DNA from 2 places in the Paenibacillus cineris genome. Region 1 is predicted to be linked to the other one. Evidence: riboswitches for the same ligand, from Rfam matches in the RefSeq annotation. Region 1 holds a riboswitch; the other holds the start of a gene.
What was found. Region 1 has a riboswitch for cyclic di-AMP ahead of KI379_RS16445 (3D domain-containing protein). Riboswitches for the same ligand answer to the same signal wherever they lie in the genome.
Positions count from the first base shown of each region.

Region 2: it holds a riboswitch for cyclic di-AMP, as region 1 does, so the genes downstream of both, KI379_RS13335 (APC family permease) here and KI379_RS16445 (3D domain-containing protein) in region 1, are expected to answer to the same signal.

Region 1 covers NZ_BORU01000001.1:3,543,626-3,559,781, reverse strand. Annotated here, with positions in the region: gene KI379_RS16480 (glucose-1-phosphate adenylyltransferase) at 1-809, opposite strand, end outside; gene glgB (1,4-alpha-glucan branching protein GlgB) at 1,006-3,111, shown strand; gene glgA (glycogen synthase GlgA) at 3,124-4,554, shown strand; gene KI379_RS16465 (alpha-glycosidase) at 4,666-6,414, opposite strand; gene KI379_RS16460 (transporter substrate-binding domain-containing protein) at 6,883-7,692, shown strand; gene KI379_RS16455 (amino acid ABC transporter permease) at 7,862-8,521, shown strand; gene KI379_RS16450 (amino acid ABC transporter ATP-binding protein) at 8,508-9,230, shown strand; cyclic di-AMP (ydaO/yuaA leader) riboswitch at 9,468-9,620, shown strand; gene KI379_RS16445 (3D domain-containing protein) at 9,624-10,283, shown strand; gene KI379_RS16440 (polysaccharide deacetylase family protein) at 10,357-11,199, opposite strand; gene KI379_RS16435 (NADH:flavin oxidoreductase/NADH oxidase) at 11,472-12,494, shown strand; gene KI379_RS16430 (PspA/IM30 family protein) at 12,740-13,408, shown strand; gene KI379_RS16425 (DUF350 domain-containing protein) at 13,519-13,923, shown strand; gene KI379_RS16420 (DUF4178 domain-containing protein) at 13,973-14,479, shown strand; gene KI379_RS16415 (DUF4247 domain-containing protein) at 14,494-15,255, shown strand; gene KI379_RS16410 (molybdopterin molybdotransferase MoeA) at 15,385-16,156, shown strand, end outside.
Region 2 covers NZ_BORU01000001.1:2,852,519-2,868,674, forward strand. Annotated here, with positions in the region: gene KI379_RS13285 (ABC transporter substrate-binding protein) at 1-859, shown strand, start outside; gene KI379_RS13290 (ABC transporter permease) at 899-1,900, shown strand; gene KI379_RS13295 (ABC transporter permease) at 1,904-2,758, shown strand; gene KI379_RS13300 (ABC transporter ATP-binding protein) at 2,783-3,781, shown strand; gene KI379_RS13305 (oligopeptide/dipeptide ABC transporter ATP-binding protein) at 3,778-4,890, shown strand; gene KI379_RS13310 (hypothetical protein) at 4,890-5,129, shown strand; gene KI379_RS13315 (hypothetical protein) at 5,665-5,988, shown strand; gene KI379_RS13320 (PrsW family glutamic-type intramembrane protease) at 6,223-8,382, shown strand; gene KI379_RS13325 (hypothetical protein) at 8,384-8,713, shown strand; gene KI379_RS13330 (phosphotransferase enzyme family protein) at 8,851-9,882, shown strand; cyclic di-AMP (ydaO/yuaA leader) riboswitch at 10,087-10,250, shown strand; gene KI379_RS13335 (APC family permease) at 10,386-12,209, shown strand; gene KI379_RS13340 (glycoside hydrolase family 3 N-terminal domain-containing protein) at 12,484-14,748, shown strand; gene xerS (tyrosine recombinase XerS) at 15,258-16,156, shown strand, end outside.

The DNA.
Region 1 (16,156 bases):
CTGTTATGCAGCTTCCAGTCCAGATCGTCGGACAAGAGGTCCATGTGTGCTTCCCAAAGGCTGGCAACAGTACCGACATCTCTCCAATACCCGTCAAAGCGGTACGCGAACAGCTCATCCTGATCCGCCAGCATCTTCGGAATAATATCCTTGCCGAAGTCATGGCTTGAGGCATCATTTGCGGCGTCCTCCATCAAATGTCTGCGGAGGTACTCCCATTCAAACAAATAGATGCCCATGGAAGCCAGGTTACTTTCGGGTTCAGCCGGTTTCTCGGCAAAGTCCGAGATACGAAGCGATTCGTCCACGCTCATGACCCCGAAACGGCTGGCTTCCTCCCAAGGCACCTCCATGACAGAGATGGTGGCTTTGGCGCCGTTCTTTTGGTGAAATTGAAGCATTTGTTTATAATCCATGTGGTAAATATGGTCACCGGACAAAACCAGTACGTGCTCCGGTTGGTGACGGTCAATATATTCGATATTTTTATAAATGGCATCAGCAGTTCCCAAATATTCAGAAGATCCTGTGTTGTAAGAAGGCAGCAGGGTGATTCCGTCCTCTCCATTTTTTTGGAGGCCCCATGGTTCGCCTTCCCCGATATGCAGATGAAGCGATTCTGCCTCGTACTGCGTCAGCACACCGATGGTGTCAATGCCTGAGTTTACGCAGTTACTGAGAGGAAAATCGATAATACGGTAACGGCCGCCGAACGGAACAGCGGGCTTTGCCAGTTTCGATGTCAGAGGTGATAATCTGCGCCCTTCACCTCCGGCAAGCAACATGGCGATGCATTCTTTTCTCTTCATGTCGTTTCCTCCCATTCAAAATTGTCAATGTAGTACATAAATAAACGACTATCGCCCATCTGAAACGATTATATTGAAATATCACTGAAAAATTACAATTTTATCTTTCAGCGGTCATTTTTATTTTCATTTTGGCTACAATGGGGTAATGGTTTACATGCACTATATTCCTAAAGCAGGTGATCATTTGGAGAACATGAATAAGGCGCCGGGTCAGCCGCTGTCCGCGGAAGACATCTATTTGTTTCATGAAGGGACCTCCTATCACAGTCACAGGATGTTGGGCGCTCATCCTGCTGTGGAAGAAGGCGAGGAAGGCGTCCGGTTCACCGTCTGGGCGCCCCATGCCCAGGCTGTAGGCTTGGCGGCAGACTGGAACAACTGGAACGGAGAAAAGGATTCGTTATATAAGATACCCGATTCAGGCTTTTGGACTCGCTTTTTCCCCGGAATCCGTTCAGGTACTTTTTACAAATATGACATGACCGGACCTGGCGGAGAACGGTTCCTGAAGGCCGATCCTTATGCGTTTCAGTCGGAGCTTCGCCCGGCCACCGCATCGGTGGTCACAGATCTTGCCGGATATGTATGGAATGACGGCCCCTGGCGTAGAAAGAGAAAAGCACCTTACCGCAAGCCGCTGAATATATATGAGATCCATTTCGGTACGTGGCGGCAGAAAGAGGACGGGACTTTTTATACATACCGGGAAATGGCTGATCTTCTTATTCCATATTTGAAGGAAATGCATTATACCCATGTCGAGTTTATGCCGCTTGCGGAGCATCCATACGATTTATCTTGGGGATATCAGGGAACGGGCTATTTCGCCGTGACGAGCCGCTATGGGACGCCGCATGACTTTATGTATTTGGTGGACGCCCTGCACCAGGCCGATATCGGCGTCATCCTGGACTGGGTGCCATCCCATTTCGCCAAGGACGCCCACGGACTCCGCCGGTTTGACGGGACGCCGCTGTTTGAATACAGCGATGCCTATAAGGCTGAAAAACCCGGCTGGGGCACGCTCAGCTTCGACTTCGGCAAACCGGAGGTCCGCTCGTTTCTGATTTCCAACGCGTTGTTCTGGCTGGATATGTTCCACATTGACGGGCTTCGGGTCGACGCGGTCACCAGCATGCTGCGGCTTGATTTCGAGAAGCAGGAAGGACAGTTCCAGCGCAACGAAAACGGTGGTCTCGAGAACACCGAGGCGATTGCTTTCCTGCAGCAGCTGAACACCGTGGTGTTCAGCTATTTCCCAAATGCGCTGATGATGGCCGAAGAATCCAGCGCTTGGCCCGGGGTTACCGCACCCGTGCACGAAGGCGGGCTGGGCTTTAATTACAAATGGAACATGGGCTGGATGAACGACACGCTGGATTATGTAGAAACGCCGTTTGACCAGCGGCCCGGGCGTCATCATCTGCTGACATTCCCGATTGCTTATGCTTATTCTGAGAATTATGCGCTGCCTTTATCCCATGATGAAGTTGTTCACGGCAAAAAATCGCTGCTCAGCAAAATGCCCGGGGATTACGGGCAGAAGTTCGCCGGGCTTCGGCTGCTGCTTGGATACCAGATGACCCATCCCGGGAAAAAGCTGCTGTTCATGGGCGGGGAGTTTGGCCAGTTTATCGAATGGAAGGACCAGGAGCAGCTCGACTGGCTGCTGCTGGACTACGAGAGCCACCGCAGCATGCAGCGGTATACCGCGGAATTAAACCGGCTGTATCTGAACGAACCAGCGCTGTGGGAGCGGGATCATGAGCTTGAAGGGTACCAATGGATCACGCCGCATGACAACACGCAAAGCGTCATTTCGTACCTCAGAAAAGGGAAGAAAGCCGGTGACACCCTTGTCGTCATTATTAATTTTCAACCGGTGCGGCGAGAGCATTACCGGATCGGGATTGCCAAGTCCGGCACGTACGTGCCTGTGTTCTGCAGCGAGGATTCCCGATATGGTGGAAGCGGCGAGTTTAGCGCCGAACCCGTGCAGACGGAGAAGATCCCTTGGCATGAACAAACCTGCAGTCTGGAATTAACGCTGCCGCCGCTCAGTATGCTGATATATAAAAGGGAGCAGCCTCGTACGAAAAAAGCGGTTCCGGGTAAAGAGAGTAAGCCAAGCAAGCGAAGTGCCGCGGCAAGGTCCGGCAAATCCGGTGAATCCAGCCGTGTGTCGGCGTCCAAAGGCAAGGAAGGGTTAGAAATGCCTACTGCAGAGACAAAGAAAAGATCGGGCAGAGGCACCGGAAGGAAACCGGTGACGGAAGACGGCCCGCGGATCAATGAATAGGAGGCAGGAGAGATGAAAGTCATATTTGCAGCAGCGGAATCGACACCGTTTATTAAAACAGGGGGACTTGCCGATGTAATCGGCGCCCTGCCCAAAGCGCTCAAACGAAGCGGCGCGGATGTGCAGGTCATTTTGCCCAAACATAAAGGGATACCACGGCAATTTAAAGATGAAATGCAGCATCTCACGGAAATAAAAGTGCCGGTCGGCTGGAGAAATCAATACTGCGGTATCGAAAAGCTCGTGTACGACGGCATTCCCGTATATTTTCTCGATAACGAATACTATTTCGGACGGGACGGCGTGTACGGATACATGGACGACGGCGAACGCTTTGCCTTTTTCAACCGGGCCGTGCTTGAAGTGCTTCCGCTGATCGGTTCCGAGCCGGACGTGCTCCACTGCCATGACTGGCATACGGCGCTTATTCCGGTGCTGCTGCAGGCGCACTACCGCCATAACGAGTACTACCAGCACATCCGTACCGTGTTTACGATACATAATTTGCTGTACCAGGGAATTTATCCTTACGAGGTACTTGGCGAACTGCTGGAGCTGGGACACCAATATTTTACGCCGGAAGGCCTTGAGTTTTACGGAAACGTCAACTTTATGAAAGGCGGGATCGTCTACGCCGATCACGTGACGACGGTGAGTCCGACCTATGCCAAGGAGATTCAGACGGCCCACTACGGATATGGGCTGGAAGGGCTGCTGTATTCGCTCGGTGACCGGCTTAGCGGGATCGTAAACGGTGTGGATACGAAGAGCTACAATCCCGCTAACGATGCGAGCCTCTACGTAAAATACCGGTCGAACCTGGCGAAAAAGAGGGAAAACAAAGCGGGGCTCCAGCAGGAGCTCGGCTTGCCGGTTAAGCCGGACGTGCCGCTCATCGCGATGGTGACCCGGCTGGTCGAGTCCAAGGGACTGGATCTCGTGACGCGGGTGCTGGACGAAATGCTGGATCACGACGACTTCCAGTTCGTCTTGCTCGGCACGGGCGACTCCGCCTACGAGCATTGGTTCCGCGAAGCGGCAGGGCGGCATCCGGACAACATGTCGGCGCAGATTACGTTCAGCGACGCCCTGTCACGCAAAATATATGCGGGCAGCGACATGTTCCTCATGCCGTCGAAGTTCGAGCCATGCGGCATCAGCCAGCTGCTGGCACTGCGGTACGGCAGCATCCCGATCGTTCGCGAGACCGGGGGGCTGAACGACACCGTGCAGTCTTACAACGAGTTTACGGGCGAGGGCAACGGTTTCAGCTTTACGGCGTTCAACGCCCACGATATGATGCATACGATCCGCCGTGCAGCTTCGTTTTACCAACAGCCGGAGCATTGGAGCAAAATCGTCAAGAACGCCTTTGCCGGGGATTACAGCTGGAACATGTCCGCCAAGGAGTATATGGACATTTATGAACGCGTCACCGTTTGAGCAACGGAGCTGGTACAAGCCGGCTCCGTGGTAATATCCACAGCCGCTAAGAATCCATTTGGAAAAAGCCTTCCGGAACTCCGGAAGGCTTTTCGTTATGAAGAAACCGATTTATTTGGTGAGGTTTCGGTACAAAATCCGGTACCCGTAAGGGTCCAGACTGACGTTCATCGTTCCGTTCTGGGTAGGCACCTTGTCGCCCGACAAGGCGTCCTTCCAGTCGTTCGTAACCATCGGGTGGGATAGCACTTGCGGTTTGTCGGTGTTGTTCATCCAGATGGTGAAATGAACCCGGCTGTCCATGCGCTCGTAAATGATGTTGGGATTACCCGGTTCCGCCTTCAAAAAGCGGAAGCGGCCTTCGCGAAGCGCCTTGTTTTTTTTGCGCAGACCGATGAGCAGCTTGTAAAAATCGTACAGCTCGCGGTCCTGCTTCTTCGGATCCCACTCCATGCATTTACGGCAGTCCGGATCGCCGCCTCCGGTGAGGCCCACCTCATCGCCGTAGAAGATGCATGGCGTCCCCATGAACGTGAACAGGAAGACGACCGCCAGCTTCATCCGGCGCTTGTCGTTGCCGACGCGCGTCAAGAGCCGCGGTGTATCATGGCTGCACAGCATGTTGAACACCACTTCGTTCGTCTGCTGCGGATAGCGCATCAGGATGGTGCCCATTTTGTTGGCGAACGTCAGTCCGTCCATGCCTCCGTTGAAAAACTCCAGCACCTTGTCAGCAAAAGGGTAGTTCATGACAGAGTCGAACTGGTCTCCGACCAGCCAGGCCAAGGAATCGCTCCACACTTCCCCGACGATATATGCGTCCGGATTGGCGTTTTTGACGACCATGCGGAAGTCCCGCCAAAAATGGTGATCGACCTCGTTCGCCACGTCCAGCCTCCAGCCGTCCAGTTTGATTTCCTTGATCCAGTACTCGGCAACGTCCAGCAAATACTGCTTCACCTCGGGATTGGCCGTGTTGAACTTTGGCATATTGCCGAAGAAGCCGAACGTGTCATACGTGGCGATCCCGTTCTCAACCCGTGCCGGAAACTGGTTGATATGAAACCAATCGGCATATTTGGACTTTTCCCCATGCTTAAGGACGTCCTGGAACGGTGGAAACTGTTCGCTGCAGTGGTTGAACACGGCATCGAGCATGACGCGGATCCCTTTGCTGTGACAGGCTTCCACGACCTGCTTGAGCAGCTCGTTATCCCCAAAATGCGGATCAACCTGCTTATAATCGACGATGTCGTATTTATGGTTCGACGGCGACGTGAACAAAGGTGTGAAATATATCGCATTGATGCCCAGATCGAGCAGGTCGTCCAAATGATCCAGGACGCCCTGCAGGTCGCCGCCGAAGAAATTGTCTGTTGTCGGCTGTCCTCCCCAAGACTGTGTCCCTTTCGGATCATTGCTTGGATCCCCGTTTGCAAAACGTTCCGGCATAATTTGGTAAAAAATAGCATCCTTTGCCCAATCCGGCACCTTAAATACGTCGATCTCATGTATGTAAGAAAATTCGTAATAGCCGCCCGTCGGCGCCGGACAATTTCGGTACAGCCCGTTGTCGAGCATGTAAATCGTTTCCTTGCCGGAAGTGATCCGGAACGCATAGCTAAGACGCTTGTATTTAGGCAGTACGGCAGCTTCCCAATAATCGAACATATCGTCGGTCGCGGCTTTTTCCATCGTAATTTCAAAATAGGTCGAATCCCAGTCGTATTTGTCTCCGGTCATCGCAACTACCGTATCCACGTCGTTTCGTTTGGTGCGGACACGCAGATGTATCGTCTTCGGATCGTATGCATAGGCCCATTTGTCCCGGGGGACATGGTATAAAGCTTCCAGCAGCATGACTACACCTCCACTAAATATCTAGCTATTTAATACCTCATTCCCGGAATGATGAACCATGGCTGCCGCCGTATTCTGACGTTTCGGTGAACTTTTTGCGTAGGAGTCCCCATTGCGTGTAATTACTTAATAAGAAGCGTTTCTTTCAAAGGGTGCAGGTTTTTGAAGGGATTTATGCATCGATATGAGGAAGGAGAAGGGCTTTGAAACGGTAAATACATATTTATTCCGAAAAAGAAGGGGAGGTGACTAAAAGAAACAATAGAACTAGGAATAAATGGGATTAAAAAGCTGTAATCCGCATTATTCTGGCTATTTTGAAATGTATTGACCACTGTATGAAAATGTCATTGCATAATCATGCATTTTTATTGTATGATTAGAACCGTGGTTTTTCGGGCTGAGCCGGATACGGATCATGCCTTTGAACAACAATAAGTATCATTGAAATGGACAGGAGAGATAGATATGAAAAAATGGGGTATTCTAACGGCATGCATTCTGCTGGCAGGCTCCCTGCTTGCCGGATGCGGAAGCAAACCTTCGACTGAGGGCGGCACGGCAGCGGGCGAAAAGCCGGCCAGCGGCAAGACGATCGTGCTTGGAACAAGCGCGGACTTCCCGCCGTACGAATTTCATAAAATGGTGAACGGCAAGGACCAAATCGTCGGCTTCGATATCGAAATCGCCAAGGAAATCGCCAAAGACATGGGGGCGCAGCTTGAAGTCAAGGACATGAGCTTTGATGCGCTTCTCGGCGAGCTGTCCACCGGCCGCGTAGATTTTGTCATTTCGGGCCTTACACCAAACGAAGAACGCAAGAAACAAATCGATTTCTCGAACAACTACTATAAGGCGGAGCAGGCCGTTGTCGTCAGAGAAGCTGACAAAAACAAATACAGCACGATGAAAGCTCTGGAAGGAGCTTCGCTCGGCATTCAGAAGGGTTCCATCCAGGAGGACATCGCCAAGACGATTCCGGGCGCGAAGATCACCGGTCTGGGCAAAATTTCCGACATCGTGCTGCAGCTGAACTCGAGCCGCGTGGATGCCTCCATCATGGAGAAGCCGGTTGCCGAGGCATACATCAAGAACGTCAAAGGTCTGGTAATTGCGGATGCGGTTCCTGATTATAAGGAAGACGGCTACGCGATCGGGATCAAAAAAGGCAACACCGAGCTCGTGAACCAAATCAACAAAACGCTGGACCGTCTGAAATCCGAAAACAAGATTGAGCAGTACGTTGCCGAAGCGAGCGATTTGGCTGCACAGAAATAGAGGTTAAGCTGTCTGTTCTCATTTTATACGTCGGATAAAATAGCGAAGCGAATTCGCTATTTTTTCTGTTCAATGATGGGTACCTTGTTTCAAAAATGTCCCGATCTGTTGTATACAGGGAAAGGATGGGACAGGCAGGTATGATGACAAAGGAGGTTCTTGGGTCTTTATGAATATATTCTCCGTTTTTTGGGAATACCGGACGTATTTTGCGACAGGTATCCAGTATACACTGCTCCTGGCGGCCATCGGCGTCATCTGCGGCTTCGTGCTGGGCATTATTATATCCTTGCTGCGGATGTCCCGCTTGTGGCTGCCGAAGCTGATCGGTTCGGTATGGGTGGAAGTTCTCCGCGGTACCCCGATGGTTGTTCAGCTGTTTATTATTCACTACGGCCTCGTGGCCTTCGGGGTCAAATTTACGCCAATCGAGTCCGGTGCAATTACGCTGTCCATTAACAGCTCCGCGTACCTTGCGGAAGTGTTCCGTGCCGGAATCCAGGGGGTAGACCGGGGCCAGTCGGAAGCGGCCCGTTCCCTCGGAATGACGCGCAGCATGACGATGCGGTACATCGTGCTGCCCCAAGCTGTAAAAAGCGTGCTGCCGGCCATCGGCAATGAGTTTATTACGATTATCAAGGAATCATCCATCGTATCGTTTATCGGCGTCACCGACTTGATGTACCAGTCGGGGGCTATCCAAGGAATTACGTATGATTACCTCAGTCCGCTGCTGGTCATTGCAGCCATCTACTTCATTATGACGTTTACCTTGTCCAAGCTGCTGGGGGCATTTGAAAGGAGGCTGAATACCGATGATCAGCGTTAAAGATTTGCGCAAATCGTTCGGCAAGCTGGAGATTCTGAAAGGGATCGACATCGACATCGCCAAAGGCGAGGTCGTCGTCGTGATCGGCCCCAGCGGCTCGGGAAAAAGTACCTTTCTCCGCTGTTTGAATCTGCTCGAAACCCCGACAGGGGGACAGATCACGTTTGAAGGCGAGCCGATTACGGACAAACGCCATAACATCAATGCCACACGCGAAAAAATGGGCATGGTGTTCCAGCATTTTAACCTGTTCCCGCATAAATCGGTGCTGCAGAACCTCATGCTGGCGCCGGTTAAGGTGAAAAAGCAGCCGCCGGCCGAGGCGGAACGGATTGCCCTTGACCTGCTGCGCACGGTCGGATTATCCGACAAGAAGGATGCGTATCCGTCCCAGCTGTCAGGCGGACAGAAGCAGCGGATCGCCATCGCGCGGGCGCTGGCCATGCAGCCCCACGTCATGCTCTTTGACGAGCCGACTTCGGCGCTGGACCCGGAAATGGTCGGCGAAGTGCTGGAGGTCATGAAGAAGCTCGCGGAGGGCGGCATGACGATGGTCATCGTAACCCATGAAATGGGGTTTGCCCGGGAAGTCGGCGACCGGATCGTCTTTATGGACGGCGGACAAATCGTCGAGCAAGGGACGCCTGCAGAAGTGTTCGGTAACCCGCAAAACAGCCGCACGAAAGATTTTCTGAGCAAGGTCCTTTGACCAAGAGCCTGCATCTACAAATGATAAAGCCCTGGACGAGAATATTACTCATCCAGGGCTTTTTTTGTACCTTTTTATGAATAAAAGTTAAAATGAATGAAGAAGTTGTAACTTTTTTGAAAGGAATTGAGCCGTTGCTCCCTTGCTTAAGTCAGCTAACAACTCTAAATAAAGCCTGATCATTCAATGGTTTTGGATTGGTAACATTTTCATGCGCACAGGTTACAAAATTGTGATATATTTGTTGAGCCGAAACTTTTAAGGTAAAGTGCGGGGGATGTAATTTGTGTACATAGTACGCTTGGGGTGAATCGCACCAACAGGGCGTAGGGTTGTCTCCTCAATCCGAATCCGACAGCTAACTTCGCAGGCATCACGACTTAAGGAGGAACCATGAAAAGATTTAAAGGAATCAAGACACTTGCAGCCATCATCGGCATTTCTCTGGCGGTACAGACGGTACCCACGTTTGCGGACTCGGTCCATGTAGCGAAGGATGGAGACACCTTCTATACACTATCTAAACAATATGGCGTTAATTTGAATCAACTGATGAATGCAAATCCGAATGTACAAGCAACCAATATTTATCCGGGCCTGAAATTAAACGTTCCCGGAGCAAGCACAGCCAAGGCATTTGCCGCAGAGGACAGCGGCTCCATCATCACAGCAGCTTCCCTGAACGTCAACGGCGATGACAAAGTTGTGGAAGCATGGGGTAAAACCTTCAATTACTCCAAAACACTCGACGTCCGAGCTACGGCTTATTCATCTGCCGCTAGCGAAAACGGCAAGTGGGGAGCAGTGGACTACTTCGGCAACCCGCTGAAGCTGGGAACGATCGCGGTTGACCCTTCCGTTATCCCGTTGGGAACGAAAGTGCTGGTTACCGGTCACAGCTTCCAAGGCCTTCCGAAGAAAGCCTTCGTAGCGACAGCTAAGGATACCGGCAGTGCGATTAAGGGGAAACGCATCGACATTTTCGTGCCGGGCAGCCCGGAAAGCGTTAGTGCCTTCGGGTTCCAGGACGTTGAGCTGTACTTCATTAAATAGTCAATGCTATTCATAATAACACGGAAAAACCGGCTTTTGTACTCAAGCCGGTTTTTTTTGTACGCTCAGCGCGTTACTTGTCTTTTGGAACGTGAAGTAACCTCGGCAGCGTGACGAATGAATAGCCTTTATTTTTCAAAGTCTGAATAATGTCCGGAAGGGCATCGATCGTACCGCTGAGATTGGACGTGGTTCCGCCTCCCGCATGCTGAAGAATGATCGAGCCTTGCCCAACGGTGGACAGCACGTTGCGCTTGACCGCTTCCTTGCTGATTCCTTTCCAATCCAGCGAATCGACGTTCCAGTTTACGATTTTGTAGCCCTGCTGCTTGGCCCAGCGCAGTTGGCGTTCCGTGATGTCTCCATAAGGCGGCCTGATCAGCTTGGGCTTATAGCCGACGATGCCGTAAAGCGTGTTCTCCGTCCGCTTAATCTCGGCTACATATTCGTCCATCTCCAATTTGTGAAACACGGGATGATTATAGGAGTGGTTTCCGATCACATGTCCTTCACGGACGATGCGCTCGACCAGCTCGGGATGCTTCTTCGCCCGGCTGCCCATCACAAAAAAGGTAGCTTTAATATGATGGGCTTTGAGCACATCCAGGATCTGAGGAGTAAATCTGGGATCCGGCACGTCATCAAAGGTTAGGGCCACCTCTTTGACGCGCGGACCGTGAATTTTGAACGTTTCGGGATATTTTTTGATCAGCTGGCCTAGCGTAAGGATCTGCTGTTCCTTCCGCTTTTCTTTCGCCTCCCGGCTGCTGGTTTCCCGTGCAGGTTCGGAACCTGACGGATGTTCCGGGGGTTCACCGCCTTGAGCGGCGGCTGCCGGCCACCCGGACTGCCAAGGACAGATCAACAACAAGATCAGCAGGGAAGACAGCAATGTGCATAACAGCTTCTTTTTCATCCGTCTCGACTCCTTTCCACCGCGGACAAACAGCGAAAGCATGATTTATCCTTGTTATGTCCATATGTTGATGCAATTATGTTGCTTTAAATCAGTTGCTGGGCTACATTTTCATATCGTTCGGCAAAGCGTGTATAATAGAACTGATGGATTACGGTCGCTGCACGTTGGCCGTAACCGCAAGGTATGGACGATGAGCGGCGGCGCTGCAATCATATAACCCTGTTGTCATATAGGCTTAATCACATACAACATAAAGGAGACACGAAGCAATGGCAGATCTATTTACACCTTATGTACTTAAAGGATTATCTCTGAAAAACCGGATTGTTATGCCTCCGATGTGCCAATATTCGGTACAGGCTGAGGACGGGATCCCTAACAATTGGCATTATGTCCATTATGTATCCCGCGCAGTCGGCGGAGCCGGATTGATTATCGTAGAGATGACGGGGGTTCACCCGGACGGACGGATTACGAACCGGGATACGGGAATATGGGATGACGGGCAGATCCCTGCTTACCGCAAAATCGTCGACGAAGTGCACGCCCATGGCGCAAGGATCGGCATCCAGCTGGGCCATGCCGGCCGCAAGGCGGAGGACGCGAACCCGCCCGTAGCCCCATCGGCCATCCGTTTTGACGAGAAATATAAAATTCCGAGAGCTTTGTCCACCGAAGAGGCCCAGAGTCTGGTTACCGCCTATGGGGAAGCGGCCCGGCGCGCGGTGGAAGCCGGCTTTGATACCGTGGAGATACACGGCGCTCACGGCTATTTAATCCATCAGTTCCATTCTCCGCTGACCAACCGAAGAGATGATGCGTATGGAAAAGACCTGGCGTTGTTCGGAGAAGAGGTTGTTAAAGCCGTCAAGAAGGCGGTCCCTGAAGACATGCCTGTTCTGATGAGAGTGTCAGCCAAGGAGTACGTGGACGGCGGTTATGACGTCGATTACTGCGCGGAAATCTGCCAACGATACCGGGATGCGGGCGTGGACGTATTCCATATTTCCTCCGGCGGTGAAGGTCATATCGGATCGAACGGCGGACCGAAGGCCGGCTCGGGGTACCAGGTGGAATTGGCGGAGCAAATGAAGGCAAAGCTGGATGTTCCGGTAATCGCTGTCGGCCGCTTGGAAAATTACGAGGAAGCGCAGCAGGTGGTGCTGGAAGGAAAGGCGGATCTGGTCGCAGTCGGCAGAGGCATGCTGAAGGATCCTTACTGGGCGCTTCATGCGGCCCAAGAGCTGAACGGAGAACAGAAGATCCCGAAACAGTACTTGCGCGCTTTTTAACTTAGGCATTGCGGAAATGAAGCTAATCAAGCATTCACAACAAAACGCTGGAGTCAGATCCGTAGGATCGGCTCCCGCGTTTTTTAAACGGTAAACATACCCTTGAATGAAGGCTCATTGCTGCTATATTATGGAAGATGAACAAACGCCGAAAAAATTTTGGTGATTTTTGAAACGGTCCTAAAACTGCTGCGTAAAAGAGTATCAAGAAGAACACATTAACCTTTCAGGAGGAACAAGAAACCATGGCTATTTTCAAAAGACTGCGCGATTTAACAATGTCCAATATTAATGCGATTATCGATAAGGCAGAAGACCCGATCAAGATGACGGACCAATACATCCGCGATATGACCGAAGATTTGGAAGACGCGGAGAAGGCTGTAGCCGCTCAAATCGCCATCGAGAAAAAATTCAAGCAGCTGTACGAAGAGCAGCAGGCGCTCGTTGAGAAGCGTACCCAGCAGGCACACACCGCAGCCCAGGCACAGAACGTTGAGCTGGCACGCCGTGCGCTGGAAGAGAAAAAATCGGCTGAGCAGAAAATGAACGAATACAAAGCAAGCTACGACCAGAACAAGGCTTCGGCCGACAATCTCCGTGCCAAGCTTGAGGAAATGCGCAAGCAGCTCACCGAAATGAAGAACAAAAGAGAGACGCTGGTAGCCCGCTATAATGCGGCCAAAGCGCAAACCGAAATCAACAAGGCGATGAACGGCTTCAGCACCGATTCTGCGACGAACGGCATGAAGCGGATGGAAGAGAAGATGCTGCAGATGGAGGCGCAAGCCGAAGCCAGCAACGAAATGTCCGCCAAAGGTAAATCGCTCGACGATGAGTTCGAACAGCTCGGTAAGGACAAAGAAGTTGAAGATGAGCTGGCAGCGCTCATGAAGCAGTACGAGAACAAATAATCTGCCATAAACCGGGTATGATGAATAGCGAAGGGGAACATTTGTCATATTTCTCCTTCGCTTTTATTATGTATGAGTGAGACGTTGAGAAGATGTGGAGGCTAAGGTAGATGGATTTTAATATCATTAAAGGGATTCTGGTATGGACAGGTTCCGGGGCGATCCTGCTCTTTATTTTGATGTTTGTGGATTCGCTGTTTACCAAGTACAAAGATTTTGAAGAAGTGAAGGCGGGCAACATGGCGGTCACCTCGCGCCTGGTCATCAAGCTGCTGTCCCAGGGTTACATTCTGTCCGTTTCGATTCGGACCTCGAATAACCTGCTGGAAGCGCTTGTCGTATCGATCGTCTCCTTCTTGATCTTACTCGTGCTGGAAGCGATCGTGCGCGTCTTGATGAGATGGTGGGCAAAGCTTGACCTGGATACAGGTACACAGCAGGGCAAAGTGGGTTACGGCCTGTTTGCCGGTACGATCCATTTGGTGGGCGCCCTCATCATTACCGCCTGCCTGTAGCACGACCCCAATATATATTAAAGTTTGATTACCTAAGGAGTTATAGCATATGAGTGTATTTAAAAGAATAGGCAACCTGTTTGCCAAGCCGGAACCGCCGAAACCGGAGAAAAGCATGCTGGCGCTGATGCCGGGAGATATTTGCGAGGTATCGCTGGTCACGTACGAAGTCATCGGACGCGTGCACAACCGCGGAAGAAACGCCGTTCTGCTCACGCTCCGGGACGGGAACACGATCGCTTACCTTCATATTGAAGAGCGCGAGACCGTGGAGTATGAATTGTACGCTCCGATCGACGGCCGGCTTGACAATCCTGCAGAAGTACCGACCGAGATCGACCTGGATGACCGGGTTTACTATATGGAAGAAGAATACATCGGTCATGTGTTGATTCAAGGCAAAACCCCGTTTACGCAAGGGGGAGAGCAGCACGTATGGCAGTACCAATCCGACGATTATCATCTGCTGCGGATCGAGTGGCAGAACGGACGCTTTATGCTGTATGAAGGAGAGAAAGTAATCCCAGGTGATGTGAAAGTCATCCGGGCCAATTAGAGGTGGGGCACATGATGGGTAAGAAGAGAAGCAGGTTTCTCGGCCTGAAGCTTCTGCTTGTCGCCAGCCTTGTGCTGTCTCTGCTGACCGGATGCGGCATCGGCTCGCCAAACGTCAAGGAGACCTATCCGCTGGAGTCGGTGAACCGTGACGGTAACGCTACGTCGTATGTGTACCGGGCCGCGGACAAGACGGTTCCCGAGGTTGCGAAGGAGCTGACGGACGAGAAGAAGCCCGACCAGATGTCGCCGGAAGATGCCGACCGGATGTTCCTGGTGTACGGTAACGAATGGTACCATCTGCAGAAAGATACCGCCAAGCCAAGCGATACGCTGATCGAAATCGACTCGCAGCAGTATGTGCAGCGGAATTACGATTCAAGCTTTCTTCAGGGCTATCTGACGGCCGCGCTCATCGGACAACTCTTTGATTCGTTCGGCGGCGGAGGCTCTTACCGGGGGTATACCAGCAGAGACATTTATCAGCCGAAGCAGGGAACGTACCATACACCGACGACCAACGATAAAAAGGTGGCGCCGCCGCTGACGGTTGAGAAGAAGGGCTCGATTCTCCGCCGCGGCAAAAACAGCGACACGAATCCGAGCGTCGGTTCCGGAGGCAGCATTTTTGACCGGAAGAAAGATACCAAGACTCCGAGCAGGGGCAGCATTTCAAGGGGCGGCAGCAGCGGCTCCGGCCTGTTTGATGCACCGAAGCGTTCGTATACGAAGCCGAAAACCCGCGTCGGGTCAGGCAAGATCACAAGGCGCAGGTGACGGCTGGCCGCAAGCGAATAACCTGATGCCGTGTTCACGGCGGACGAAAACGCACGAAGCATGGATTCGTGCGTTTTTTTGTGTCATGATAGACAGTGGAGACATTCAGCAACGGAAGGATGATACATAATGGATCAGACACGAACCGATTACGATAAATTTCACCGGAAACCTATGCAGGTCAAGGATGCCCAAAGGCTGATCGCCGGGTATGTAGAGGCAGGCGCTGTAGAAACGGTACCGCTGGCGGAGAGCGTCGGGCGCTTTCTGGCCGAGCCCGTTACCGCCCCGCATCCGTTTCCGCGGTTCCGCCGCTCCGGAATGGACGGGTACGCGATTCGGTCTGCTGACACGGCTTCTTGCAGCTCGGACGATCCGGTCTGGCTAGAAGTCATCGACGAGATTCCTTGCGGCAGCGTGTCCAGCCAAGTGATCCGTCCGGGGACGGCTGCGCGGATCATGACGGGCGCCGAAGTGCCGGACGGCGCGGACGCCGTCGTCATGCTGGAAATGACGGAGCAGCAGGAAAAGGACGGACGTGCCCGGGTTGGACTGAAGCGAAAAATCCAGGAGGGGCAAAACATAACCCCGATCGGCCTGGAGGTTCAGGAAGGACAGCTGCTGCTGAGCCCGGGGACCCGGATTTCGGCCGGGGAAATCTCGGTGCTGGCGACGTTCGGCATTCACCGTGTCCCGGTGTATCGCAAGCCGCGGATCGCGATTTTCTCGACGGGGTCGGAGCTGCTGTCTGTCGAAGAGCCGCTGCAGCCGGGGAAAATCCGCAACAGCAACACGTACATGCTCGCGGCCCAGGTGCGGGAAGCGGGGGGCGAGCCCTTTATTCTGGAAGCCATTATGGACGATTTGCAGCTGGCACAAGCACGGGTCGAGGAGGCTCTCC
Region 2 (16,156 bases), 690 kb from region 1:
GCGCGAAATCGGCAACTTTTACGGCCAGGAATACCCGAAAATATCGATGACGGGCATCATGCCTTCGTCACTCGAAAAAGAAGTCGACAAATCCGTGCTTGATCAGATGACCGATTATACGACGAATCTGGATAAGGCGGCCGAGCTGCTGAAGGAAATCGGCTGGACCAAAGGCTCCGATGGGTTATGGCGCGATCCTGACGGCAAGGTGCCTTCCTTCATCATCGGAGCGCCGAACAACTGGGCACCAGGCGTGAACTCGGCGCAAATCGCTGCGGAGCAGTTCACCAAATTCGGCATTCCGACGAAGCTGAAGGCTGTGGACAGCACCATCTACTTCTCCAACGCCGACAAGGGACAATACGATATGTCCATGGACTGGGTTGACGTGTCCTGGGGCTTCCAGAATCCGTGGAGCTCGATGCGGGTGCTGTTCTGGCAAGGAACGAAAACGAAGGTCGGCTTCCCGAACGTCAAGAAGAAGGACGCGGACGGCAACGAAGTCGATACCGGCAAACTCGATCTGAAGCTGAAGGGCATTGACGGGAAAGTGTACGATATCGACAAGGAGATGAAACGGTTCCCTTATGTTCAGGACGAACAGGAGCGCCGCAAAATCATCGACAACCTGGCCTGGATCGCCAACGAAAACTGCTGGGGCGTGAACTTCTTCCAGAACGCCACAGGCGCCTGGCTGAATACCAAAACGATGTCCGGGAACTTCCCGATGATGGACCAAATCGTTCAATACAACCGGGATATGCCGCTCGCTACCGATCCGGATGAGCAGCTGGCCATCACCCACCTGAACCACGGCTTCAACTCAACGTACATGCCGGAAGAGTATTGGCCGAGATAATGGCCGCACAAGCCGGATAAACACTTGGAGGTGACAGGAATGAGCCTGAAAGGGGTCTTAAAAAGAATCGGTGTTTCCCTGATCACGGTCTTCCTCGCGATGCTGCTTACGTTTTTCCTGCTGCGGATGACGCCCGGCAGTGCGATCGATACGTGGGCCAGGGACTTTGCCACTCAGCGCGGGATGAGTCTCGAGGAAGCGTACCGTCAGATTACGGCCATGATCAATTATAATCCGAAGGAGCCGATCTTCACCCAGCTGGGACGGTACCTGGGAGGACTGATGCACGGCAATCTGGGCATGTCCATGATCTATCAGAACGTTTCGGTAAACGAAATTATCGCCAACGCGCTGCCATGGACGCTGTTTGTGCTCAGCGTGTCGCTCGTTATCAGCTTCCTGATCGGCATTAACCTGGGCGCCATGATGGCGTTCAAGCGCAAGACGGTCCTGGATCCGATCATCTCGATCTATGCGATCCTCACGTCTTCGGTGCCTAACTTTATCGTCGGCATCCTGCTGCTTGTTATTTTCGCCTTTCAATTCGGCTGGTTCCCGGTCAACGGGGCTTATGACCCGATTGTGGAGCCCGGCTTCAACCTTCCGTTCATCCTAAACGTGCTGTATCACGGCGCGCTGCCGATTCTGACTTACGTCATTACGACGATCGGCACCTGGGCATTGACGATGAAGGGGAGCGCGGTCAACGTGCTGGGTGAGGATTATATCGTCGCCGCCAGCATCCGCGGGGTCTCCGAACGGACGCTGATGAGCCGTTACGTCAAGCGCAACGCCATGCTGCCGCTGATTACGACGCTGGCCGTCAATTTCGGCTTTATGCTCGGCGGATCGCCGCTGATCGAAAATGTGTTCAGTTATCCCGGTATGGGCTATTACATCGGGCAGGCAACACAGCAGCGCGACTATACTTTGATGCAGGGCTTGCTGCTCGTGACCAGCATCGCGGTCATTCTGGCCAACCTGGCCTCGGACCTCATTTATGCCAAGCTGGATCCGCGCGTCAAGCTTGAGGAGGGCTGACGGATGAGTCAAGGATTTATCGATTTCTGGCAGACGATGTACCGCAACAAGAAAGCGTTCTCAGGCATGATCATCCTGGCGATCTTCATCTTTATGGCCATCTTCGGGCCCATGATGGCCTCGCTGGACATGACTGTCAACTTCGACGGCCGGTATAAGAGCCCGTCCTTCGCCCACTGGCTGGGCACCGACTATGGCGGCAGGGATACATTCCTGCAGCTGGTATACGGTTCCCGCGATGTGCTGTCGATCGGGCTGTTCGCCGCCCTGTTTACGCTGGTGCTCGGATTCGTGATTGGGGCGGTATCCGGCTTTGTCGGAGGCAAAACTGACACGGTGCTGATGTTCATCACCAACCTGTTTCTGACCGTTCCGAGCTTTCCCGTGCTGATGATCGTCGCCGCGCTCGTGCAGATCAAGAATCCGGTCATGTTCTCCTTTATATTGGCGGCATGGTCATGGGCGCCGCTCGCCAGGGCGATTCGGTCCCAGCTGCTGTCGTTGAAAAACCGCGAATTTATTATCGCCTGCCGAATTATGGGCCTGAAAACGCCCTATATCTTGTTCCGGGAGATTCTTCCGAACTTGACGCCGTATCTGGCGATCAACTTTATTATGGCGGCCCAAGGGGCCATCGTTGCCAGCGTCGGTCTGATGATGCTCGGTCTAGCTCCATATTCCCCGACCAACTGGGGGATGATGATCCAGCTGGCCGTACAGAATACCGGCGGCATCTTCAACCCCAAAGGCTATATCTATCTGATCTCGCCGATCATGTGCCTGGGGCTGTTCCAAATGGCCTGCATCTTTTTCAGCAACGGGCTGGAAGAGGCGCTGAATCCGAGACTGAGATCGTAAGGGCCGGCGATGAAGGAGGAGAAAATGATGGAACCATTGGTGGAAGTGAGGGGGCTGACGATCGAATTCCCGATGCGCGCAGGTCTGCTGCGGGCTGTCAATGAAGCCGATTTTGTCATCCCCAAGGGACAGATCACGGCCCTGGTCGGGGAGAGCGGAAGCGGCAAATCCACGATGGCATCCGCCATCATGCGGGCGATTTCGGTTCCCGGACGCGTTGCCGGCGGATCGATTACGTTTGATGGCCGGGATGTGATGAGCCTGGGGAAAAAAGAACTGCAGGCTTATAAATGGGAGCAAGTGTCGATGGTGTTTCAGGCGGCGCAGAACGCGCTTAATCCCGTCGCCCGAATCAAGGATCAGATCATCGAGACGTTTCGGGCCCATTCTAAATCGTATACGGAGAAGCAGATGGTGGATAAAGCGCGGAATCTGCTCGATTATGTCCGGCTTGATCCGGACCGGGTACTGAATTCATTTCCCCACGAGCTCTCGGGCGGGATGAAGCAGCGGGTTATGATCGCCTTCAGCCTGCTGCTCGATCCGCAGCTCGTCATCCTTGATGAGCCGACGACTGCGCTGGACGTGATCACTCAAGCTTATATATTTGATATTTTGAAAAAGATCCACAAAGACATGAATATAACCATGCTGCTCCTAACCCACGATATCGGCGTCGTCGCCAAAGCCGCCGACCGGGTCGGCGTGATGTATGCAGGCAACGTTGTCGAAGCCGGCGATGTCTACGATATGTTCAAGCGGCCGAAGCACCCTTACACCGCAAAGCTCATGAAAGCTGTTCCGAGCTTGTATGAAGACGTGTCGGAACGGAAGGGGATCCCCGGATCTCCGCCGGATCTGCTCAACATGCCGCCGGGATGCCCGTTTCATCCGCGGTGCGAATATGCGCACGCGAAATGCAAGGAACAGAATCCGATCAAGGTGTATACGCCCGCTGGGCATGAAGTCGCTTGTCATTTATATCCGAATCCCGAGTCGGTTGCGGAGGTGCGTACGTCATGAATGCCAGAAATATCGAATTTGAGGTAGAGCCCAGACAGCGGCTGCGGGAAGCGGCCAGAACGGATAGTTCCGAAGCGCTGATGCGGCTCGATAGCGTAAGCATGTACTTTGAACGGAGCCAGGGCATGTTTGGTCCCCCCCAGAAAGTGGGGGCTGTCGTCGATGTCAGCCTGGACATTCATCCCGGCGAAATCATCGCACTTGTTGGCGAGAGCGGATGCGGAAAGACGACGCTTGGCAGCATCATCACGGGCCTGCAAAAGCCGACTTCAGGCAAGGTGCTGTACAAGGGGCAGGAGGTAACGAAACTCAGCGGCGAGAAGGCGAACCAATTCCGCGGCGACGTTCAGCTGGTGCAGCAGGATTCCTATGCCGCGCTGAATCCGATGCGGACCATTTACCAGTCGCTGTCGGCCCCCATCCTGCAGCGTAAAATCGTCCGCGGCCGCAAGGCGGCCCGGTCACGGGTCATCGAGCTGCTGCAGACCGTCGGCCTGACACCGCCGGAACGCTTCCTCGATAAATACCCGCACCAGCTGTCAGGCGGCCAGCGTCAGCGGATTCTGATGGCCCGCGCCATCTCGCTGAATCCGAAGATCATCGTGGCCGACGAGCCTGTCTCCATGATCGACGTGTCGCTTCGCATCTCGATCCTGAACCTGATGTCAGAGCTGAACCGCAAGCTGGACATCGCCATCATCTATATTACGCACGACCTGGCAACGGCCCGCTACATCGCCGGAAGGGGCCGCATGGCCGTCATGTACCTCGGACGTGTGATGGAGCTTGGCGGGGTCAACGATGTCCTCAGCCATCCAAAGCATCCTTATTTGCAGGCGCTGCTGTCCGCCGTTCCGACGCCCGATCCCGAAATCGCCAAAGCGATGGCGGATCTGCCACTGCGCAGTCTGGAGATGCCGAACGCGGCCAAACCGCCGTCTGGCTGCCGCTTCCATCCGCGGTGCCCGATGGCCACGGACCGCTGCTCCTCGGAAGAGCCCCAGCTCCGCTTGGTGGGCTCGGAGCAGACGGCTTGTCATTACGCGGAGGAGGCGCATGAGCTGTGGCAGCGCAAGATGGCTGACATCGGCGCCATCAAAAGCGTGTGATGGGGGACTTCGGAGCACTGTCCAGAATCGTTCTTTCGATGTCACTAGTCCTGCTGCTGCTCTGTTTCGTCTCCCTGACGGCGGTAAAGCCCGGCACCGGGCCGTATGTCGTGGTTGTTCTGTCGGTCTGGATCAATATCATTCTCTCCGGCTGCATCATCCTCGTTTCCGTCTGGCGGAAAATGCGGGATGCCAAGCGCCGCAGGTTGGAAGAGGCGCAGGAGTCCGATGGGAAATGACTTCGGAACTACAGGACGGACATCCAATAATTAACGGCATGAATTAATTAGCGAATCACCCTTAAAAAGCACGATTCCCGCTGTGGGGAGCGTGCTTTTCGGTTTCATAGGCACGATGTTAAAGGAAAAAGAGGGGGTTACCATTTTTATTTAATCATATAAATTATAAATCTCATTAATAAGTATCGTTCTCCGCCATGTCCCGGCAGAATTTTGCCCCGCATATACAGGTTAATATCAAGTTGAAATCAAATGTAACTGATCCTTCAGGAGTAACCGCGTCCAAATTCATTAAATTTATATTTCGTATCGGGTTAACCCCCGTAACCCTTGCCTGTGTTCTCGCTTCGTTAATATACACACGTATATTCAAACCGTAGCGGGAAGGAGCAGACCGTTGGAAAAGGAAAGCAGACAGCTTCTTTTTATACTGATCAGTGCAATGTCCGTTACAGCCTTGGTCATACTGATGATTTTGAGAGCTGGCCTTTTTTTGGACCGAAACGTGCGCCCAAGTACGATGCAGGAGGCGAGGGTGCTTCTTCGAAGCGAGCTTCGTTTTCCGGATGAAGATCAGATTCGCACGGTCGAGGTGTATGACGATAAATTTATGGAACCGGAGATCCGAATCCGTTACCCAAATGGATTACGCTTGTCCGTTACCCGTCTGCGTAGTCCGTCACCTTATCCGGTTCTGTCTCACCAGAAAGCCGTTCCATCCATGAAGGAGCTTCGTGATGACCGAACGGAGAAAGTGGTGTATCGTTTCGTGAAGGATGATTTTTTGTATACGCTGCACGGGGACGTCCTGGAGCAGGTTATCTCGGAAACGGTCCTGCAGATCTTCAGAAACGAGTGAACAGGACGGATTGATTATAGGAGCTATGCACCACTCGTGCCGGTTAACGGCGGCCTTTCGGCTGACCTTAGTCCCCTTGGAGGGGGAAAATGGTCCAGTTTTGGTTTGCATCCCCATATTCACTGCCCAACCCAAGACGAATATAAGGTATATTGGGGAGGAAGCGGATCTTATATCTTCACAGCTCTTGTCAGGACAGCCCCTCAGAATCAGGGTGATGCCATGAAGGAGGAGATGGAAACGGATACAATCTGGAACATCCGAAACGGAATCAGGGATATCGCTGAAGGGGTGTATCGGTGGGTGCAGGGAACGCTCCGGCGCCTCCCGTGGCTCAAAACCTTATATACGATTTGGTGCTGGGTATCCCTTTTGTTTTTTATCCTGGGCCTGTTCCTGTACCGGGATTCACGCACGATGCTCGTCCAGTATTTATGGTCCTTTTATGTCATGCTGCAGTTTTGGTTTCTTTGCCGGAGCAAAACATTTACCTGGAAGCAGGCGGCCATGTTTATGCTGCTGGGCATCTTTCTCGTCATCCCGGTTACGGCGCTGACGCTGCTCGCGGCTCACGGCCTGTTTGGCGGGGATACGCGGGACACCTGGTCCCAGGCTGTCCTGACTCCGATCTTCGAGGAAGTGTGGAAGCTGCTGCCGCTCGGGCTGTTTCTGCTCTTTTCACGGCGCGCCTCTTCCATGAGCCTTGCCGATTATACGCTGGCCGGAGCCGGGGCGGGCGTGGGCTTTCAATTGATGGAAGAGCTGACGCGCCGCTGGCTGAACTCCGGCATCATCGGGCGGACGTACGGCTACAGTGTGACGATGCTTGGTGGGGAAACCATCCATTGGGATTTTTGGACGCTGTTCCCCGGCCGGTTTGAAGAAAGCATCTTTCCGACCATCATGTCGGTCAGTCATCCGGTGCACACCGGCATGATAACCTTAGGGCTCGGTTTGGCCGTGCGTTTGCGCAAGCGGCTGAGCGACGCCATCTTCGCCCTGCCCACACTGCTGCTCGTCTGGTCGATCATCGATCATGCCGCTTATAACGGTCAGGGCTCACTGCCGGACTGGTTTATGAAAATCAGCGACCTGACGGGGAGCGGATACCGCACGAAAGGCGTGTTCCTCCTGATGCTGGCAATTGGGCTCGTGCTGGATTACGTCTCGTTGAATCGGGTGAAAAGCCGGCTGCCGAGAATGGAAGGCGAAGGATGGATCAACCCGGTGTCAGAGCTGTGGTATATGCTGGAGTCTCTCTTGACCCGCAGGGAACGGCTGGCGAGCGTCATGTCCTGGACCCGGGAACGCAGGGAGCTGGGCTTCTCGCTCCTATACGGCAATCAAGAAGCCGCCGCGCTGCAGGGTGACCTGCAGACGAGAATGCTGAAGCACTTCCGTGCCGCCGCCGGTGTAACCGCGGTCCTTCTGATGGTCGCCGGGCTGGCGGGCTTCGCCGCTTATTGCCAGGCGCACGTCCATCCCGCCGATCCGGCTTGCTTCTCATGCATGTTCGATTCGCTGCAGAACTGGTGGGACCGCCTCGGTTTTTGGGAAAAAAGCGCCATCGTGCTCGGAGCGTTCGCTTTGTCCTTCATGTTCGTCAGCTTCTGGCCGGCACTCGGTATTGCCTTAACGGCGGCGAGCATACCGGCGAGCGGCCACGAAATCGCTAAGGATATCCGCGATCCAAAAAGGCTGCTCACCCCCGAAAATGTGATCTCTACGCTGCTTGCGCTGGCACTGAGCCGTGTTCCGTTCGGCAGGCTGGCCGAACGCTTCGGAAAGAAGGGCGGCAGCAGGCTGAAGGATTGGCTGGAGAAGCTGCTTAAACGGCGAAAGGAGCCGAAGCCGGAACCTGACCTGCCCAAGAAGCCGCATAAGCCAGATGGAGAGGATCCACCGCCAAAGAAGGAAAAAGATCCCGAGGAGCAGCCGCCGAAGAACGATGCAGACGATTACGTACATTGGAGCAAAGCGAAGTACCGTGGGGTGGAGCTCCACGATGCCAAGAACGGAGCGCTTGGGGAGTTTGACGGCGTCGATCTGGAGAAGGGCATCTTCTATGAAGCCAAGTCGGCGCAAGGGCTCGACCGCATCCATCCAAAAACGGGTAAGCCGCAGCAGACGCCGCAGCAATTTACAGATAAGCAGTTGTACCAGAAAACGAAGGTGCGGATCAACAACCTGATGGAGAAGGCGGTTGGGACGCGAACAACGCCTGATGGAACGTCGGAGATCCCGACATTGGAGCAAATCAAAGGAATCCGGCATTTTGAGTTTCAGCTGGACGGGGACTCGCCGGCGTTACGGGCAGCCGCGGAGAACAGCTTGAACAAGCTGCGTCAAGAATTCCCGGATTATACATTCAACATTCGATTTGGGGTGAAATAACATGTCAATCAGCGCCATTATTGTGGACCCGGAAGACGAATTTGAACGGTCCTTTATGCTTCCGGTGGCGACGGAATCCTTTTTCCAGAAATATTGGGTGCCGGCGGTGGAAGAGCTGAACTTGCAGTGGGTCGCACTTTTCCAGGACGGTACGGACGTGGAGTCCGAGGACATCCCGTCTGTCTTGGGCGAAGTGTCCCAGCTTAAAGAATGGGCGCGAAGCCACATGCATGGGGACGACCTCGACCACATGTTACGCAGACTCGAGCTGCTGGAGACGGAACTGCCAAAGGCGTACAGGCGCGGCGGTGCGGTGGTCTACATCGGTTAACATTGCCTGTTAACATTGGTGAATGAATGAAAGATTGTTTTAATCTCCTAAGAGGTGAGTGCGATCAAGTCCGGGTTACACAGACACCGGGCTTGATTGCTTTTAACCGCACTACGTGATGTAAAGGGGAGAGCGAAGTGAGGCAGTCTTATCGAATGGACGAAGGGGCTTTTGTGCATCACTTGAACGAAGCTTACGGAATTGCTGCCCGGAGGCTCATTTTTATCCCCTATGGGGATTCGGCCTATTCTTACCGGGTGGAGGGAGAAAACGGGACGCGATACTATCTGAAACTGTTTGACCATGGCAATGACAGCCACCGCCAAGGTATCCTTCGGTGCAGGCGATATGTTCCGTTTATGTGGGAATTGCATCAGACCGGCCGATTTATGGAATTGCCTTGTCCATTCCGAACCTTAAGCGGTGCTTTTCTGCTTTCCCTTCCTGATTGCACAGCGGTGCTGTTTCAATTTATCGAAGGAGAGACCTTAGCTGAGGCTTACCCTTTTTCCAAGCATAACTTGGAGCGTGTTGGACGGCTGGCGGCGCGGATTCGGCAGTTGACTCCTTTCACTACCACATCCGGCCTTGCGAGTGAAACGTATGATGTCTCTTTTTACGAACATTTGTTCGAATTCCTGCAGCAGCTTGAGCATCTTCAGCCCGGCGCAAGTCCCGCTAGCCAGCTGCTGCGTGAGCTTGTTATCCCTCAGCAAACGCGCATAACCGATCTGCTGCACCAGATCACAGGGGTTCGTGAACGTCTCGTGCTTGACCCGGCCCCCAATGTGCTCTGCCACGGTGATCTGTGGGGAGGGAATCTGATGGAGACCGCGGACGGCCGGCTTGTCGTCCTGGACTGGGAAGCGGCCATACTTGCGCCAGCGGAGCTGGATATCGTGGGGTATATCGGGGACGGACTGGGTCATTTTCTCAAAGGGTATGAGCAGGAACTAGGTCAACAGATGGAGCTGAACCCGGATTTACTGCGTTATTATGCATACCGCCATCATTTGAGAAACCTGACCCATTGGTGCATGAATATTTTGCAGCGTGACCTGGAGCCAGACCAGGTGGATAACGACCTCGAAATGGTCCGGTATCACTGCTTGAACCGGTTGGATACCGTAGAGGCTTCGCTGAGGAATGCGGCGGATCGAAATATTTAGAAGCCGCTATGAATTGAATAGCGTAAACAAGCGATATGCACAGCTACAGCCAGAAATTAATAGATTGCCGCCAATGTAAGCGTTGACATGAAGTTCTTTTGAATTTTTTCATACGTATCTCAAACCGTTTGCTTCTTTACAGCAGGCATCCGGAAGGAGTAAGATTCAATTCGTAATCGTGAACTTGTGAACCTGAAACGTAGTACTCCTTGATCGCTGAATTCTGAAATCAGGAGCGGGGGAACCAAAGGGAGGAAGCTAAGCCTTCGTCCCAGGGGTGAATCACTTGATGTTCATTTATTGAGTGTAGGGATACTTTCGGTCCCGAATCCGTCAGCTAACCTCGTAAGCGTTATGAAAGAGGGATTTGTCGTGCGCGTAAAGCCACGGGAAGGTCCAGCTTTCCTGCGGCTTTTTTTGTTGTGCCCAAAAAGGGTTGAACACGTGTCTAACGGGTACATCATGAGCATTTCAACTCTAACACTGGCGGTGACAAACATTTTATGGCAGCATTGAAAAGACTTTTGATCGGACGGCCGCTGAAGTCTACCGAATTGGGAGAACAAAAACTGAATAAGAAAAAAGCTTTGGCCATTCTATCCTCCGATGCGCTTTCGTCCGTAGCGTATGGGCCGGAGCAAATTTTGCTGGTTCTGGTTACGGTCAGCACGGCGGCGTTCTGGTATTCGATACCGATCGGAATCGGGGTACTGATTTTGCTGGCTGCACTCATTTTATCCTACCGGCAGATCATCTTCGCTTATCCGCATGGCGGCGGCGCTTACGTCGTCTCCAAACAGAATCTGGGAATCTATCCCGGGCTGGTGGCCGGCGGATCGCTGCTGGTAGATTACATTCTGACTGTTGCGGTCAGCGTTTCGGCGGGCACGGACGCGCTGACTTCGGCGTTTCCGGCGCTGCATGAGCATACGGTGGGGATTGCCGTCACCTTCGTCATTCTCATCACGCTGCTGAATTTGCGGGGCGTCACCGAGTCCGCCTCCATCCTGGCTTATCCGGTGTATCTGTTCGCCTTAGCGCTGTTCATTTTGATCGGCGTCGGTATGTACAACATCGTGACCGGTCACGTTTCACCGCATTTGCATACACCGGTCGGGACGCCGGTGGCGGGAATCAGCCTGTTCCTGCTCTTAAAAGCTTTTGCCTCGGGCAGCTCCGCTCTGACCGGGGTCGAAGCGATCTCGAACGCCATCCCGAACTTCAAGGATCCGGCTCCGAACAATGCGGCCAAAACCTTGATGGCAATGGGGATTCTGCTGGCTGTACTCTTCTCGGGCATCGTATTTCTTGCTTATTATTTGGGTATATCCCCAAATCCCCAGGAGACGGTCGTATCCCAGATTGCCAATCAGACGTTCGGACGGAATTTTATGTACTTTTTCATCCAGGGCACGACGGCACTGATCTTGATCCTGGCGGCCAACACCGGATATTCGGCGTTTCCGCTGCTGGCGGTCAATTTAGCCAAAGACCGGTTTATTCCCCGGATGTTTACTGTCCGCGGTGACCGTTTGGGATATTCGAACGGAATCATCATCCTGGGGCTACTGTCCATCGTGCTGATCGTCGCTTTCCACGGACAGACGGAACATTTGATCCCACTGTACGCGGTAGGGGTATTTATCCCTTTCACGCTCTCGCAAACGGGAATGATCGTCAAATGGATCCGGGAAAAACCGCAGGGTTGGGTGACGAAGCTCGTCATCAATACGATCGGCGCGCTGATCAGCTTTACGGTGTCGGTGATGTTCTTTGCAACCAAGTTTACGCAGATCTGGCCGGTTCTGATCTTTTTGCCGCTGATCGTGTATCTGTTCCACCGGATCAAGAAGCATTATGAGGCGGTTGGCGAGCAGCTGCGGCTGTCGACGTGTGAGCCGGCGGTACCGATTGAAGGCAATGTGATCATTCTCCCCGTCTCGGGCATTACGCATGTCGTGGAGCATTCCCTGAATTATGCGAAGTCGCTGGCGGCGGATCAGATCATTGCGGTATATATTCCGTTTGAACGGGAAGAAGAGAACCGGTTTGAGGAAAAATGGCAAAAATGGCGGCCCGACGTGCGCCTTGTGACGCTGCATTCTCCGTACCGGAGCATCATTCATCCGCTTAGCAAATTTATCGATACGGTGCACCGGAAAGCGAGCGAATCCAACTACCAGGTCACGGTGATCATTCCGCAATTTATTCCAAAGCGGAGCTGGCACAATCTGCTGCACAACCAGACGAGTTTGATGATCCGGACTTATCTTTTATTCCGCAAAGATGTTGTTGTGACAACGGTACCGTATCATTTAAAAAAATAGCGATTCAGATGGTTCAAACCATTCGTAATGAGGCCCCGGCATCTGTGCCGGCGGTCTTTTTTTAGCGTAAAAGCAGCGGATATATAGGAAGGGAAAGAATAATCCCGTGGGAATAATAGCTTGAGCGTAATGGCTTATGAGTAAGGGCTTATTTCCTGCAGAGTAGGGGATCCGTATTTTTACACTCTGTGCAGTGTGTCATAGGATTAACGCAACAAATATTCATCCATTGCGTCTAATCAACGTATATAGAACGGCAACAGGGGTGGAACAGATGAATGGGAAACTAATAACGATATTCGGTGCCGTACTCGGTTCTGTGCTCGTATGGGCAGGAAGCGCGGCTGCGGAAGAACGATTTAGCGATTTGCAGCACTCGAAGTGGGCGGAAGACGGCATCACCTATATGGCCGAACGGGGAACCGTCGCTGGATACGGTAACGGGAAGTTTATGCCCGAAAGGCAAGTCACAAGAGCGCAGGCCGTTACTTTCATGGTGCGGGAGCTTTATCCGCAGGAGCTGCAGCAAGAAGCGGGCGGCGTCATGACCTATACAGATGTGCCTAAGAACCATCCTTTTTATCTTGAAATTGCCATTGCCGCAAAACATGGGCTGGCCAGCGGATTTCCTGACAGCACATTCCATCCAGATGCACCGATGAGCCGTGCCGAAACGGCGGCGTTTCTTACACGGGCCTATTCACTCGTAAAAGGCCAGCAACCCGTAACAATAACGGATACAGCAAAGCATTGGGCGGCAGCGCCTATTCTCATCATGAGCTCCAACGGATTGATCGGCGGATATTCAGATAGCACCTTTCGTCCGGACCGATCTGTGACGCGTGCGGAGTTTGCCGTATTTATGTCACGGGTCATTCGCTTCGAACGTCAAGGGGCCATTCAGGCACAGGATTGGGATAAGCTGATGTCCTATATGACGGTCAGCGAGCAGGTCGGCCAAATGCTTATGCCTGACATCAGGCAATGGAACGGGCAAGTGACGACTACGGTAAATGAAGGAGTCAAACGCAGCATCCATGATCAGGATTTGGGCGGACTTATTCTTTTTGATAAAAATATCGTAGACGCTCGGCAGGTCACCACTCTGACGCATGATCTGCAGATGGAGGCAGGCGACATTCCGCTGTTCCTTGGCATCGACCAGGAAGGCGGCGTCGTTAAACGAATCCCCGGAGGTACGAATCTGCCGGGTCAAATGGCGCTCGGCGCAACCGGAGATACAACGCTCGCCGAAGCGGCCGGACGGCTGACCGGGGAAGAGCTAAAGGCGCTCGGGCTTCAGGTCAATTTTGCGCCGGTGCTCGACATTAACAGCAACCCGGATAATCCGATTATCGGAATGCGGTCGTTTAGCTCGGATCCGGATTTGGTGACACGACTGGGTCTCGCAGAAATCCAAGGACTGCGTCAATCGGGAGTGATCGCGGCGGTCAAGCATTTTCCAGGCCATGGTGATACGGTAGTAGACTCCCACTTGGGAATGCCGGTGCTTTCGCATGATCGGGAGCGGCTCGATGCCGTTGAGCTCAAACCGTTTCGGTCTGCCATCGATAACGGAGTAGAGATGATCATGACCGCACATATTGCGTTTCCAGCAGTAGACAACGAACACGTCACATCACTTAAGGACGGAAGCAGCGTACCGATCCCTGCTACGTTATCCAAGAAGGTGCTGACCGGGCTGCTCCGGGGGGAGCTTGGATATAAAGGCGTCATCATTTCCGATGCCTTCACGATGAATGCGATCGCGGAGCATTTTGGCGAAAATCAAGCGGTGGTACGTGCCGTTTCCGCAGGTGTGGATATCATCCTCATGCCGCAAGACCCGGCAGCCGCGCACCAAACGCTGGTGAACGCGGTGAAGAGCGGGGCGATACCGATCGAAACCATCCATTCGTCAGTGAAACGGATTTTGGAGCTGAAAGCGAAATACGGTTTGTTTGACCGCAGCGAAAGCCTTACAGAGCAATTGGCTGCGCTTAATGGTGTCATTGGTTCCGAGAAACATCGTACAGTGGAGCGGGACATCGCAGAGCGAGCGGTCACCTTGTTAGCCGGCCGTGACGGTGCGCAGCCGGATTCCATTCGTCAAGGCGATCGGGTTGCGATTGTCGCAGCCGATGGGGAGCAGGCGAAGCAGCTCGAGAGACAGCTGAAGCAAGCCGCAAATAACCTGTCGCTGAAAACAGTAACAGCCCTAGTCGGGCAAGGAAAAACGAATGAGGCGCTTCAGGCGGTGGATCAAGCGGATTACGTCATCCTGGCTTCATATCAGTTCCGTAACGTGGCCAGTCAATTTGGCTGGGCTGATTATCAAACGTTGATCGATGAGATGAACAAACGTAACAAGCGTTATACGCTGTTATCGCTGGGCAATCCATATGAAATGATCTACATTAAGAACATACGTTCGGGGATCGCAGTTTATGGTAAGCAGGAGCCAAATACAGCCGCCGGGATCAAAGTGCTGCTAGGCCAACTGAAAGCCGGCGGGGTGCTGCCGGTGACAATGAAGTAATTTGTATCAAGATGGTGGTTATTTGGCCTAACCGGTTTTAAATGGTTGGTTAAATAAGAACAACTTAGCAATATTTTAGCCGCGCATAAGCGCGGTTTTATTGTACTTTTTTAAGTGGACGGATATAAATGATCAGGCTCATTATTATAGGAACGGTTTAGATAAGATGCTGTCCATGAGTATCAGCGGTGCAAATCTATAACTGGGCGATTGTTCGATGACGTAAGATTTAAATTAACAAGCTAAGCCAACTGACACTAACACTAATGTACAATGAAGATCATTCGTAACGAAAATGATGAGTCTAATTGAAAATAAGTATCTTATCGCGGAGCTAGAGGATGTGATGGAATAAGCGCCGCATACTGAATAGTGACTAGTGACTAAGATGACTAGATGAATCTGTAAGGAGGTGCGTGCCATCTTTATAATTTATAATTACGTAAAATAATAATTTGACGAATAAATAAATATAAGTTATTCTGTACTTAAGGAGGTTTTAGCAATAAATGGATAAAAACACGAAGCTGCATTACATGAAACGCGTTGACGATAAATGTGCGGAGCTTCCTTGGTACGTGACCGAATACATCGATAGCCGCAAACGCAAGCTGTCGCACACGACGCTGCTGAATTACTGCCACGATTACCTTATCTTTTTTGATTGGCTTGTGGCTGAGAAACAGGCTGCGGATGATCGCAAAGACGTTGAATTGAATGTTCTGGAATCACTGACCGTGCGCGAAGTCGAAAATTTTCTGTCATTTCTGGAGTATCAGCTGGGCAACAACAAATACACGATCAACCGGAAATTGTCGGCGTTAAAGTCGTTGTTTGATTACCTGCAAAACAAGGCTGAAACGTCGGACCTCAAGCCGTATATTCAACGAAATGTGATGGCTAAGATCGACTTTAATTCCATTAAGGAAAGCCAAGAAACTGTGGCGAACCGCATTGAGGGCAAAATTTTACGTGAAGACGATTTTGAGAAGTTCCGGCAGTTTGTGGCACATGATTTCGGTGAACTGAACAAAAGCAACAAACGTATGGTCCGGTTCCACGAATTTAACCGTGAGCGGGATACGGCCATCGTATCGCTGATCCTCGGGTCAGGACTGCGTTTATCCGAGGTAGCGGGAATCAATATTGAGGATTTGGATATGAACAAAGGCCAAGTGCGCGTACTGCGTAAAGGCAACAAAGAACAATATGTATATTTTAGCCAGCAAGCCTTATTAGACCTGGAAAGCTACTTGAAGATCCGGGAAACGCGATATGTACCAGAAAAATCGGAAAATTACTTATTTATAGCAGCGCCAATCGGCCGCAAAGGCAAAAGCCGGCGGTTAACACCGAGATCGATTGAAAAACTGATCGAAAAATACGCTGCAGCGTTTGGTAAACCGGC